2 regions of the Streptomyces pluripotens genome follow, and region 1 is predicted to be linked to the other one. Evidence: riboswitches for the same ligand, from Rfam matches in the RefSeq annotation. Region 1 holds a riboswitch; the other holds the start of a gene.
What was found. Region 1 has a riboswitch for glycine ahead of gcvT (glycine cleavage system aminomethyltransferase GcvT). Riboswitches for the same ligand answer to the same signal wherever they lie in the genome.
Positions count from the first base shown of each region.

Region 2: another riboswitch for glycine. It lies ahead of gcvP (aminomethyl-transferring glycine dehydrogenase); the one in region 1 lies ahead of gcvT (glycine cleavage system aminomethyltransferase GcvT).

Region 1 covers NZ_CP021080.1:5,259,316-5,266,125, forward strand. Annotated here, with positions in the region: gene glyA (serine hydroxymethyltransferase) at 1-859, opposite strand, end outside; gene gcvH (glycine cleavage system protein GcvH) at 885-1,262, opposite strand; gene gcvT (glycine cleavage system aminomethyltransferase GcvT) at 1,376-2,503, opposite strand; glycine riboswitch at 2,547-2,659, opposite strand; glycine riboswitch at 2,660-2,752, opposite strand; gene LK06_RS23755 (AAA family ATPase) at 2,931-3,626, shown strand; gene LK06_RS23760 (enhanced serine sensitivity protein SseB) at 3,689-4,480, shown strand; gene LK06_RS23765 (enhanced serine sensitivity protein SseB C-terminal domain-containing protein) at 4,679-5,476, shown strand; gene LK06_RS23770 (ABC transporter permease) at 5,766-6,773, shown strand.
Region 2 covers NZ_CP021080.1:846,809-853,618, forward strand. Annotated here, with positions in the region: gene gcvP (aminomethyl-transferring glycine dehydrogenase) at 1-1,373, opposite strand, end outside; glycine riboswitch at 1,548-1,642, opposite strand; gene LK06_RS03615 (PRC-barrel domain-containing protein) at 1,762-2,133, shown strand; gene LK06_RS03620 (DNA polymerase IV) at 2,055-3,500, opposite strand; gene LK06_RS03625 (MerR family transcriptional regulator) at 3,570-4,253, opposite strand; gene LK06_RS03630 (bifunctional nuclease family protein) at 4,524-4,997, opposite strand; gene ftsR (transcriptional regulator FtsR) at 5,083-5,820, opposite strand; gene LK06_RS03640 (zinc-ribbon and FHA domain-containing protein) at 5,864-6,694, opposite strand.

The DNA.
Region 1 (6,810 bases):
GCTGGCGCTCTTTGAACTCTTCGCCCGCCGCGACCTTGAAGGAGACGGCCTTGGCCGCGATCACGTGCTCCAGGGGACCGCCCTGGAAGCCCGGGAAGACGGACGAGTTCAGCTTCTTGGCGAAGGCCTTCTTCGCGAGGATGATGCCGCCGCGCGGGCCGCCGAGGGTCTTGTGGGTGGTGGAGGTGACCACGTCCGCGTACTGCACCGGGTTCGGGTGGAGACCGGCGGCGACCAGGCCCGCGAAGTGCGCCATGTCGACCCACAGGTGGGCCTCGACCTCGTCGGCGATCCGGCGGAACTCGGCGAAGTCCAGTTGCCGCGGGTAGGCCGACCAGCCGGCGATGATCACCTTCGGGCGGTGCTCCTTGGCGAGCCGCTCGACTTCGGCCATGTCGACCAGGCCGGTCTCCACGTCCACGTGGTACGCGACCACGTGGAACTGCTTGCCGGAGAAGTTCAGCCGCATCCCGTGGGTCAGGTGGCCGCCGTGCGCCAGGTCCAGGCCGAGGATGGTGTCCCCGGGCTGGGCCAGCGCGAACAGCGCCGCCTGGTTGGCGGAGGCACCGGAGTGGGGCTGCACGTTGGCGTACTCGGCGCCGAACAGCTCCTTGATCCGGTCGATGGCGATCTGCTCGGCGACGTCGACGTGCTCGCAGCCGCCGTAGTAGCGGCGGCCCGGGTAGCCCTCGGCGTACTTGTTGGTGAGGACCGAGCCCTGCGCCTCCATCACCGCGAGCGGCGCGAAGTTCTCGGACGCGATCATCTCCAGCGTGGACTGCTGGCGGCTGAGCTCGGCGTCGACCGCGGCGGCGATCTCCGGGTCCAGCTCGTGCAGGGGGGTGTTCAGGACAGTCATACGGCTACGACTCCTTCAGGACTCTTCAGCCGGCGGCGTGGGCGGCGTACTCGTCGGCGGAGAGCAGGTCGGCCGGCTCCTCCGTGACGCGTACCTTGAACAGCCAGCCGTCTTCGAAGGGGGCGGAGTTCACCAGCGAAGGGTCGTTGACGACATCCTCGTTGATCTCGGTGACCTCACCGGTGACCGGCGAGTACAGGTCGGATACCGACTTCGTCGACTCCAACTCGCCCACGGTCTCGCCCGCGGACACCGTGGAGCCGACCTCGGGGAGCTGGGCGTAGACGACATCGCCGAGCGCGTTGGCCGCGAACTCGGTGATGCCGACCGTCGAGACGCCGTTCTCGGCGGCCGACAGCCACTCGTGCTCCTTGCTGTAGCGCAGCTGCTGGGGGTTGCTCATGACCTGGATTCTCCTGTACGCGCGGGAGGGCTGATGAAGGGGGGACTGCTGGAACTGCTCGTGAGCAGGGAAGTGTGCGCAGAGTCACGTCAGGGGACGTTCCGCGCTCAGTGTCACTTCTGGCGCTTGTAGAACGGCAGCGCCACGACCTGGTACGGCTCGTGGCTGCCCCGGATGTCCACGCCGACACCCGCGGTGCCCGGCGCTGCGTGCGCCGCGTCGACATAGGCCATGGCGATCGGCTTGCCCAGGGTGGGGGAGGGAGCTCCGGAGGTGACCTCGCCGATCACCTCGCCGCCGGCGACCACGGAGTACCCGGCGCGCGGCACTCGGCGGCCTTCGGCGATCAGGCCGACCAGGACCCGGGGCGGCTGGGAAGCAGCGCGCTCGGCGGCCTTCGCCAGCGCGTCCCGTCCAACGAAGTCACCCGCCTTCTCGAACTTGACCACGCGGCCGAGGCCGGCGTCGAAGGGGGTGAGGGAGGTGTTCAGCTCGTGCCCGTACAGCGGCATGCCTGCCTCCAGGCGCAGTGTGTCCCGGCAGGACAGGCCGCACGGCACCAGGCCGACGCCCTCGCCCGCCTCGGTCAGGGCCTGCCATAGCCGCACGACGTGCTCCGGCTTCACGAACAGCTCGAAGCCGTCCTCGCCGGTGTAGCCGGTGCGGGCGATGAGGGCCGGGACACCGGCGACCGTACCGGGCAGACCCGCGTAGTACTTGAGGCCGTCCAGGTCCGCGTCCGTCAGGGACTTCAGGATGCCGGGGGACTCGGGGCCCTGCACCGCGATCAGCGCGTAGGCGTCCCGGTCGTCACGTACCTCCGCATCGAAACCGGCGGCCCGTTCGGTCAGTGCGTCCAGCACCACCTGGGCGTTGGAGGCGTTGGCCACGACCATGTACTCGGTCTCGGCCAGCCGGTAGACGATCAGGTCGTCCAGGATGCCGCCGTCGGCCTGGCAGATCATGGTGTAGCGGGCACGACCGACGCCGACCGAGGCGATGTTGCCGACCAGGGCGTGGTTCAGGAAGACGGCAGCCTCGGAGCCGGTCACGGTGATCTCACCCATGTGGGAGAGGTCGAACAGGCCAGCCTTGGTCCGCACCGCGATGTGCTCGTCGCGCTCGGAGCCGTAACGCAGGGGCATGTCCCAGCCGGCGAAGTCGGTCATCGTCGCACCGAGCGAGCGGTGCAGCGCATCCAGCGCAGTATGACGGAGTTCAGTGGGTTCGGTACTGCTCATCGGTCGGTCGTCTCCCAGGGAAGGCGGACGGGGCGAGGAACGTTCCTCCCCATCTGTCATCGGAACCTGAGAGGTTCGCCACGACCGCCACGGGGACGACCACGGCTTGCACCTTGGGTGGAGCCACTGTCACAGCAGCCCGCTTTTCAGATGTGCCTCGCCCGCGCGGTAACGGGGCCTGAGAGATTCAAGGGAGGGACTTGCTCCTTCGGCGCCCCAGCGGCCTGGGGACTCTCCCGCGCGGATTCAAGCGGCCGGTATGCAGTTGGCCGGCACATCATTGCACGCCGTGGCCCCGCCCGTCAGGGTCACATCTGTAACCGAGCCGTGGCGGTATGCGCACCGAACCACCGACATCGCCTCATTACCCTCCCTTTACGTGTGGTGGGCACGGGAACGGCCAAGTCCGTAGGGGAGGACGATCATGGTGAAGAGGACCACCGGGTACGTCACCGCCGGTGCCGTGGTGTCGGGGCAGCCCTTCGCCCCGGCCCATGAGAGCTGCTCCGAGCCTTCCTCCGCGGTCGTCCGCGATCTGCGCGGCCGAGCCGGCCGCAGCCCCCGGGCCCTGGACTTCGGTGCCCGTGACGTGGTCGTGGTCACCGGCCTGCCCGGCAGCGGAAAGTCCACGCTGATGCACCGCACGGCCGTCGGCCAGTGCGTCGATTCCCAGGACACCCGTGAGCGCTTCGCCGCCCGGCTGCCCCGCTTACTGCCGTACGCGCTCTACCGCCCCCTGGTGCGCCTCGTCCACTACAGCCGGCTGTGGCACGCCTTGCGCGCCGAGGAGGCCGTCGTTGTGCACGATTGCGGTACCCAGGGCTGGGTGCGCGGCTGGCTCGCCCGTGCGGCCCGCCGCCGCGGCGGCATCCTGCACCTGCTGTTGCTCGACGTCGCTCCCGAGGCCGCCCGGGCGGGCCAACGCCAGCGTGGCCGGGGGGTCTCCCGCCACGCCTTCCGCCGCCACTGCCGTACGACGGCCCGCCTGCTCGGCGCGGTCGAGCGGGGCCGGGTGCCTGTCGGCTGCGGCTCGGCTGTGCTGCTGGACCGGGCTGCGGCGGACACCCTGAAGCGCATCGGCTTCTTAGGCCGAGCCGGGTCAGCCGGCACTCGCCCTCGGTGATGTCACCGTCACCCGCTAGCCTTCTTCTCCACAACAGCGGTTCCCAGCAGGCGGTAGAGCAGATGGACTTCCCGGCGGACGTTCCCGCGGGCTTCCCCGCACAGGCACACCCCCACCCGCACGGCGGTTGGCCCGGCAATGAACTGGAGGAGGTGCTGTCGGCCTCCCTCGGCATCCCGTCCGCGGGCAGCCGGATCATCGAGGTTCTCGGCCGGAGCTTCCTGTGGATCCCACTGCCCAGCGGCGGGGGCCCGGACAGCGGCCAACTGGACCTGCCCACGCTGGAGATCGACGGCCAGGCGTACGTTCCGGTGTTCAGCTCCGAGGAGCAGCTCCGTCAGGTCTCCGGTTCCCACATGTCGTACACCATCGCACCTGCCGTGGAGTTCGCCCGCGGGCTTCCCCCGCAGGCGGGCATGGCCGTGAACCCGGGCGGTGTGGTCGGCATCCCCCTGCCACCCGAGGCGGTCGCCGAACTGTGCCGTGGGCCCCGCACCCCGCTCGACGGCCCCAGCAGCGGCGGCCGGGTCCGTCTCTTCGAGCCCGACTGGCAGGACGACCCGGTCGACTTCCTCTCCGCCGCCTCCGCCGAGTTCGCCGAGACCGGCGTGGTCGTCACGGCCCGCCGCTGCCTGGCCGCCGTCGAGACGGCAGACCCGGTGATGTTCGTGGGCGTGGAACTGTCGCAGTGGGAGGGCGACCTGCGCGCTCGCCCCCTGGAGGCCCTCGGCCGCGCCCTGGGCAGGGTGCCGGTGCCGTGGCCGGTCAACCTGGTCCTCCTGGACGTGACCGAGGACCCGGTGGCCGAGTGGCTGAAGAACCACGTCCGGCCCTTCTACCAGTACGGCCACTGACGTACCCGAGCGCCGCACGGCCGTGTCCGGTGTGGGTCCCGGCCGCAAACGGGACACGGCCGGTCACGGACGATTCGTACGCGTGCACGAACCCCAGGCCTCACCCCAGTGGGCGCTTAAGCTGTCTTTGAACGAGGGGCTTCCGAAGAAGGGCCGGTACGACAGGTGAGCGCGAGCCACAGTGGCAGCGTCGAGCACATGCTGCGCCAGGTCACGCCCGGACGCTACGACGCGTACGAGGCACTGCTGCGCGCCCTCGCCACCCCGTCCTCCGGCCAGATCTGGATGCTCCTCTGGCACGGCCAGGCCGGTTCCCCGGATGCCCAGTACGGGGACATGGAGGTCGAGGGCTTCCACTACGCCCCCTGTGTGACCTCCGCCCAGGAACTATCCGTCAGCGGCTGGAACCGCTCCTACGAGGTCGTCGACGGACTCGACGTGGCCCGCACCCTCTACCCCGACCACTACGGTCTCTGGCTCAACCCGCACGCCCCGGGCGGCGGTGTCGGCGTTCCCTGGCTCGACCTGCGCCGTCTGGCCACCGGCCTGGGACGTCAGCCCGCCGGCCCCCTGCGCCTCACTGAGCCCGTTATCGAGATTCCGCAGTTCTACGCCCTGCTCGCGCAGAATGCCCACCGCACCCCCGCCTTGCGCTCCCTGCGCCGTGCCTGGGTGCAGCCGGCGCTCGGGGCGCCGTACCTCGCCATCGGCCTGGACGTGTACGACACCTCGCCCGCCGCGGTGGACTCGGTGCGCGCGATGATGCAGCAGTCCATCGGGGTGGTGCCGGAGGGGCTCCCGGTGTCGACGGTCGCGATGACCGACGACTACGACCCGGTGGTGATGTGGATGCGGGCCAGCGCGCGCCCGTTCTACGACCGCGAGGCCCACGTGGGTCCACCGCAACCTCAGCCCCGTCCCGGGTTCCAGGCCCCGCCCCAGCCGCAGGCCCCTGCCGCCGGGTACGGCTATCCGCCGGTGCGCGGCGGCTACTGAGCAGGATTCACGGGACACACGAGTTCCTCTTGTCCTGATTGCCCTTTTTGCTCCGGCGTTGTTCGGCTTACTCTTGTCCGGTCGCCGTGACGTACTGTCCGCATAACGGGAATCCCCAGCTTGCATCACGGTTGCGCATCCATTCACCGTCAAGGCTGGCGGCTGATCGCATCAGCATTGAAGACTCCCCCTTCAAGGGGCGCGGCCCCTGCGTACGAAGGACTGATTGATGCCGCTACCAGCGGCAAGTACGGGCCGGTTACCGCCGGTTGAGAGGGGTCCCAGCCTAATGACGGCACCATTGCACGAGCCGACCGCGGAAGCGGCCGCGGCTGCGGCCGAGCAAGCGGCGGTTGCCGCCACCAATGCGAAGGCCGTTCAGGGGCGTTCCCTGGGGCGGATCGCATGGGAGCGTCTGAAGCGGGACAAGCTCGCCCTGGCCGGCGGCATCGTTGTTCTCCTCCTCATTGTGATCGCGGTGCTCGCGCCGTTGATCACGAGCCTGATCGGGCAGGACCCGGATGCCTACCACGAGTCCCTGATCGACCCGCTGTTCGGAACGCCCAGGGGGTCCCTGGGCGGCATCAGCGGCGACCACCTCCTCGGAGTCGAACCGGTCAACGGCCGCGACATCTTCGCGCGCGTCGTCTACGGTGCCCGCATCTCCCTGCTCGTCGGCTTCCTGTCCGCCCTGGTCGCGGTGGTGCTGGGCACGGTGCTCGGAGTTCTGGCCGGCTTCTTCGGCGGCTGGGTCGACTCGGTCATCAGCCGTGTCATGGACGGTCTCCTCGCCTTCCCGCAGCTGCTGTTCATCATCGCGCTGGTCTCCGTCATGCCGAACGAGATGTTGGGCCTCAGCGGTACAGGCGTGCGCCTGTTCGTCATGATCCTGGTCATCGGCTTCTTCGGCTGGCCCTACATCGGACGTGTGGTCCGCGGTCAGACGCTGTCACTGCGGGAACGCGAGTACGTCGAGGCCGCTCGCTCGCTCGGCGCTGGTCGGCTCTACATCCTCTTCAAGGAGTTGCTGCCCAACCTCGTCGCGCCGATCGTCGTGTACACGACGATGATGATCCCCACCAACATCCTTACCGAGGCAGCGCTCAGCTTCCTGGGCGTGGGCGTCAAGCCGCCCACGGCCTCCTGGGGGCAGATGCTCTCGAACGCGATCGACTACTACGACTCGGACCCGATGTACATGGTGATCCCGGGTGTGGCGATCTTCATCACCGTTCTTGCCTTCAACCTCTTCGGCGACGGCGTGCGTGACGCGCTGGACCCGAAGGGCTCCCGCTGAACTGCTTTACCCCAAGCGACCCGTGGCACTGCTCACG
Region 2 (6,810 bases), 4.4 Mb from region 1:
GCGTCCAGCGCGTCGACGTCGGCCTCGACGCCGAAGGCGGACCAGACCGTGGCCAGCTGGGTCCGGGTGCTGGTCTCGTCGCAGGCCATGGAGACATGGTCGGCGTCGACCAGGCGCAGGTTGACCCCGCCGTCCCGGGCGGCGGCGACGATCCCGGCGGCCCTGCCGGGCACACGTGCGGTCACCGTGTCGAAGAACGCACCGTGGACGATCTCGACGCCGCCCGCCCTGAGGCCCTCGGTGAGGATCGCAGCGTAGCGGTGGGTACGCCGTGCGATGGCCCGCAGGCCCTCCGGTCCGTGGTAGACGGCGTACATGCCGGCCATGACGGCCAGCAGCACCTGCGCGGTACAGATGTTGCTCGTGGCCTTCTCACGGCGGATGTGCTGCTCACGGGTCTGCAGGGCCAGTCGGTAGGCCTTGTGCCCGTCAGCGTCGACGGAGACACCCACCAGACGGCCCGGCAAGCTGCGCGCGAACTTCTCGTGCACGGCCATGTATCCGGCGTGCGGACCACCGAAGCCCATCGGCACGCCGAAGCGCTGGGTTGAGCCGACGGCGATGTCGGCCCCCAACTCACCCGGCGAGGTCAGCAGGGTCAGCGCGAGCAGGTCGGCGGCGACGGTGACCAGGGCTCCGAGCTCGTGCGCCTGATCGATGACCGGCTTGACGTCACGTACGGCTCCCGACGCACCCGGGTATTGGATCAGCACGCCGTTGATCCCGCGCTCGGCGATCGCGGCCGGGATCCCCGCGGAGAGGTCGGCGACGACGACCTCGACGCCGGTCGGCTCGGCGCGCGTCTCGATGACGGCGATGGTCTGCGGCAGCGCGTCCGCGTCGACCAGGAACAGGCCCTTCTTGTTCTTGCCCATGCGCCGGGACAGCGCCATCGCCTCGGCGGCGGCCGTGCCCTCGTCCAGCAGGGAGGCTCCGGAGGTGGGCAGGCCGGTGAGATCGGCGACCACGGTCTGGAAGTTCAGCAGGGCCTCCAGGCGGCCCTGGGAGATCTCCGGCTGGTACGGCGTGTAGGCCGTGTACCAGGCCGGGTTCTCCATGACGTTGCGCAGGATGACCGGCGGTGTGAAGGTGCCGTAGTAGCCAAGACCGATCATGGATCCGAGGACCTGGTTGCGGTCGGCGAGCGAGCGGAGCTCAGCGAGCACCTCGGTCTCGGTGCGGGCGCCCGGCAGGTCCAGCGCGTCGGCGTTCTTGATCACGTCCGGAACCGCGGCGGCGGTCAGTTCGTCGAGCGAGCCGTAACCGACCTGCGCGAGCATCTTGGCCCGTGCCTCCTGGTCGGGCCCGATGTGGCGCTGCTCGAAGGGAATGCCCGTTTCGAGCTCGGAGAGCGGAATGCGATGGGCGGTCATTGCGGAGGCCTCCTGGTCTGACGCGACCTTCGAGGGGCACCACGGCGCGGGTGCCCCGACGGCCTCCCCCTCTGTCATCTCAACCTGAGAGCTTCACCGGACGCCCGTGGACGCCGGTTTTCACCGTCGGTGAGAGCGGAAGCCGTCGACACCCGCCCTGCTTTCCAGAGTGACCTCGTCCGTGCGGTACATGAGCCTGAGAGATTCCGGGGAGGATTTGCTCCTTCGGCGCCTCCGAGGTGGTCGGAGGACTCTCCCGCACGGGGTCAGCAGCCGCTGCCAGCCTACCAGCGAGGTCAACGTCCGGACCTTCGAGTGGCCGCCTCGCCAAATGTGCTCTTTTGTAGTGCTTACGGATGATTTGCGACCACGTGGAGGGAGAGGGACCGTGCAGACCGACATCGATCCGCGCAGCCTGATCGGCCGCAAGGCGTTCGACCGCGATGGCACCAAGATCGGCACCATCGACGAGGTGTACCTCGACGACGCGACCGGCGTGCCCGAGTGGGCCGCCGTACGCACCGGCCTGTTCTCCCGGGACGCGTTCGTTCCCCTGGAGCCGAGCGAGCTCGTCGAAGGCACCCTGCACGTCCCGTTCGACCGTGCCCTCATCAAGGACGCCCCGGACTTCGGCGTGGGCCGCCATCTCTCCCCCGAGCAGGAATTGCAGCTCTACCACCACTACGGCCTCGACGTGGCCTCGCCCCCCAGGCTCTCGGACCACGACTTCGGCAGGCTCGCGGGCACCGAGGAGGGCTGAGCCCCGTCTGACGCGGCGCAGTCCCGTTCCGGCGGCCCCGGCACCAGCGGCAGCGGATCCGCCGGTTCAAGATCCGGATCGTCCCCCCGGAAGGTACGCACCCGCCCGGGATCCGACTGGGGCGTCTCGAAGCGCACGGTGACCCGGCCCAGGCCACTGCCCTGCACCCAGCCGTACCCGTGCTCGGCGTGCCGTACGTCCTGCCCGGCGCGCCAGAGTCGTTCGGTGGTCTCCGGCTGCTCCGCCACAGCCTCGGGAACGGCCTCCGCGACAGGGTCCCCTGCCGCCCGCTCGCCCGCCGCCTGCGCGAACAGGTCCTCCTGCGTGTAGTCGGCGAGCCCGGTGACACCGACACCGAGCAGCCGGACCCCGCCCGTGGTGTCCACGGCCTCCAGCAACCGGGCCGCTGCCTCCCGGACGACCGCCGGATCGTCCGTGGGCCCCCTGAGCGTCTCGGAGCGGGTGAGCGTAGAGAAGTCGTATCGCCGAACCTTCAGCACGATGGTCCGCCCTGACAGCCCGGCCCCGCGCAGCCGCCCCACGCACCGGTCGGCGAGACGCTGCACTTCGATACCCACCCGCACCCGATCATGGATGTCCACGTCGTAGGTGTCCTCGACCGAGACCGATTTGGTCTCCCGCTCGGCCACCACGGGCCGCTGGTCGCGCGCCAGGGCCATGGCGGACAACGCGTGCCCGTGCGCCTTGCCGAGCAACCGCACGAGTTCGTCCTCGCCGGCCTCGGCCAGCTCCTCGACCGTGGTGATTCCGGCTCTGCGCAGATGATCCCCGGTAGCCGGCCCGACTCCCGGCAGGGTGCGCACCGGCATCGGCCCCAGCAGCGCTTGCTCCGTGCCCGGCTCGACGAGCACCAGACCATCCGGTTTGGCCTGCTCGGAGGCGATCTTCGCGAGCATCTTGGAGGCAGCCAGCCCCACCGATCCGGTGAGACCCGTGGCGGCCCGGATGTCCGCACGCAGTTTCGACCCGGCCAGTCGCGCCGATTCCCCGTCCCAGGCCGATCCACCGGCCTCCAGATCGACGAACGCCTCGTCCAGGCTGAGCGGCTCCACCAACGGTGACAGCTCCCGCAACAGCCCCATCACCTGCTCGCTGACCGACCGGTACAGACCGAAGCGCGGCACCAGGTACGCGGCATGGGGTGCCAACCGGCGCGCCTGGGCCGTGGGCATCGCGGAATGGACCCCGAAGATCCGCGCCTCGTACGACGCGGTCGCCACTACTCCGCGCGGTCCGAGCCCGCCCACGACGACCGCCTTTCCCCGCAGACTCGGCTTGGACGCCTGCTCCACCGAGGCGAAGAAGGCATCCATGTCGAGATGCAGGATCGTGGGCGCGGTTCTCACACCTACGATGCTGCACCACGGCACTGACAATGCGGTGGCGCCGGAGGGTGCCGAATCGTGGGCCGGCGGTCAGACCGCCCGGTTGCGGCGGCGCGCCAGTTCGTCAGCGGGGTTGTGGCCGACGAGCGTCTCGCCCGTGTCGATGCGTTCTCCGTGCAGCTGGGAGAGCGCGCTTTCTACGTCCCGCCACACCACGCCCACCGCGATCCCGAAGACACCCTGACCGCCCTGGAGCAGGGCGTGCACCTCGTCCGGCGAGGTGCACTCGTACACGGTGGCGCCATCGCTCATCAAGGTCATCCGCTCCAGGTCCCGGAAACCGCGTTCTCTGAGGTGCTGGACCGCGCTGCGGATGTTCTGGAGCGAGACCCCGGTGTCCAGGAACCGCTTGACAATCTTCAGGACGACGACGTCCCGGAAGCTGTACAACCGTTGCGTTCCCGACCCGTAGGCCGGGCGCACGCTCGGCTCGACCAGGCCGGTGCGGGCCCAGTAGTCAAGTTGCCGGTAGGTGATACCGGCGGCCGCGCAGGCAGTGGGCCCGCGGTAGCCGATCTGCTCGGACGTCATCGCCGCCGCCCCTCCGCCGTCCGGCACCGCCCTCGGCCGCTGCGGAGCATGACCGGCCGCGCCGCTGGGTTGGGGGTACCCCCCGCTCTGACGTGACCGAGAGCTCTGGGCCGGGTACGGACCGCTCTCCCCGAAACCGGGTTCGGGGGCACCCCCAGCCGTACCGTCGCCGCTGGTTCTCACGCCGACCTCCGTCCTTGACCTGCCTTCTCGACGGTAGGCAGTCACCAGGGGTGCGTCAACGATCGCCACACTCGGCACGCCGAGTGACAATCACCCAAGGAGTGGTTTTCCGTGCCCCACCGCGGGGAAAGGCTAGCTGAATGCGCTCGCCGGGAGCCGTAGGACGCTCTCAATGGACGGTGGCAATTGCCCACCCGACCCGTCGGGCACGGCCGGTTTCCCGCCCGCGGACTGAATCCGGCGGGCCGGCCCCTCACCGGCTCCTGGTGCTCACTGGCTGCTGGTCCCGAAGTCCTCGGGCGAGATCTGGTCGAGGAACTCACGGAACTTCTCCACCTCGTCCTCCTGCTCGTCGGGAATCGCGATACCCGCATCGTCCAGGACCGTGTCGCTGCCGTAGATCGGCGTTCCGGTGCGCAGGGCAAGCGCTATGGCATCGGAGGGACGGGCGCTGACCTCGACTCCGCTGGCGAAGACGAGCTCCGCGTAGAAGACCCCTTCACGCAGGTCCGTGATGCGTACTTCGGTCAGCTCCTGGCCGACGGCCTCCAGCACGTCCTTGAACAGGTCGTGGGTCAGCGGTCGCGCGGGGGCCATGCCCTGTTGGGCGAAAGCGATGGCCGTCGCCTCCCCCGGCCCGATCCAGATGGGGAGGTAACGGTCGCCTCCCACTTCTCGCAGGAGCACGATCGGTTGGTTGGAGGGCATTTCGACCCGGACACCTACGACATCGAGCTCGTTCACACAGCAACCCTAGGCCGTGGTCGGGACGTTTGGGTAGTCGGGCCGGGAACAGGTGCCCGATCTGGCCGCCCCGGGGCCCTCGGTGTCAGGGCAGCCGCACCCCGAGGGCAGTCGTCACCAGGGCCGTGTGCAATCGCACGGTGAGCACGGCCAGCTCCTTGGCACGGGCTTCGGCATGCGCCCTGGTCTGTGGGTTGCGATGGCGTCTGAGGGGGGCCACGATCTGATCGACGAGACCCGCCTCGCGGTCGGCGGCGGCCTTCATCACCCGCAGGTGGCGCGGCTCGATCCCGAAGCGGCCCAGCTCGGCGACGAGGGAGGCGACCGTGACGGTCTCGACGTCGTAGACCCCGTCCGCCAGGGGAGCGATGAGCCCGTAGGACTCCCACTCCTTCAGCTCGCCTTCGTCGATGTCCGCCGCCGCCAGCAGCTCCGCCCGTCCGATCCGGGCCACTGCGGGCCCGGCGGGTGATTCCGGGAAGTCGTCCGAGGCGCGCTGGCGTCCCACCACGGGCAGCGGGACGGCCTCACCCCGCTCCATGGCGTCCAGGTGCTCGCGGATCACCTTGAGGGGCAGGTAGTGGTCCCGCTGCATCCGCAGGACGTGACCGAGACGCTCGACGTCCTCGGCGCTGAACTTGCGGTACCCGGACGGAGTCCGCTGCGGCTCGACCAGGCCCTCCGACTCCAGGAAACGGATCTTGGAGATGGTGACTTCGGGGAACTCGTCGCGCAGCACGTTCAACACCGTGCCGATGCTCATCAGCCCACTGTCCCTGGCGGCGGTACCGCTTCCGGCACCGCCGCTCGGTGTTTGAAGCATGGACCTTCCCTGGGGGTCCCCCCGGACCGCGTCCGGGGGCGGCTCAGATGCCCTGCCTGCTTGCGTAGAACACCAGCCGGTACTTGCCGATCTGCACCTCGTCCCCGTTCGACAGAGCGACCTGGTCGATCCGCTCACGGTTGACGTACGTGCCGTTCAGGCTGCCCACGTCAGCCACGGTGAACGAGCCGTCCGGGGAGCGCCGGAACTCCACGTGCCGACGCGAGACAGTGACGTCGTCCAGGAAGATGTCGCTCTGCGGATGGCGGCCAGCCGTCGTCAGGTCGCTGTCCAACAGGAAGCGGCTACCCGAATTCGGCCCTCGGCGCACCACCAGCAGCGCCGATCCCAGCGGCAGCGCATCCACCGCGGCCTGCGCCTCCGGGGAGAGCATCGGCAGAGGCGTCTGGCCGGTTACCTCCGCGTCGTAGGCCTCAAGCCCGGAGATCGAGATCGTGGACGTCGTCTCGGAGGCGCGCTCGGGCGCCACTCCGGGACGCAGGGGCGCACCGCAGTGGGAGCAGAAGCGGGCGTTCTCCGCGTTGCGGTTACCGCACCTCGTACACACCAGGACCGACATGGACGGATCCTCCTGCCGCGGCTGCCCCGCCGGGGCGTTGGACGCGTACGGGCCGGAGGTGAACCCTCCACCCGTACCTGAGGTTGACGGTTGCCCGAAACCTATGCCGCCGGACTGGGCAGGGTCAACAGACGCCGCACCCTGACCACCGGAAATGTCACCGCCCGGACCAGTGACCTGGTCCCGGAACAGCGGGCGCTGGCCCTCCGCGTCAGGCTGTGCGCGGTGGCGAGCGGTCGCGTTGTCGCTGCCTTCTCGCGCGCTCTTGCCGAACAACTTCGCAAACAACTTCACGGGCGATTCCCCTTGACCGAAACAGACCCGCCCGTGGGGCAGGACGAACCCTGATTGCCTACACCGGCCGAGCCGGACGTTCTCACAACGTCCGTATCCACCAGACAGTTTCCATC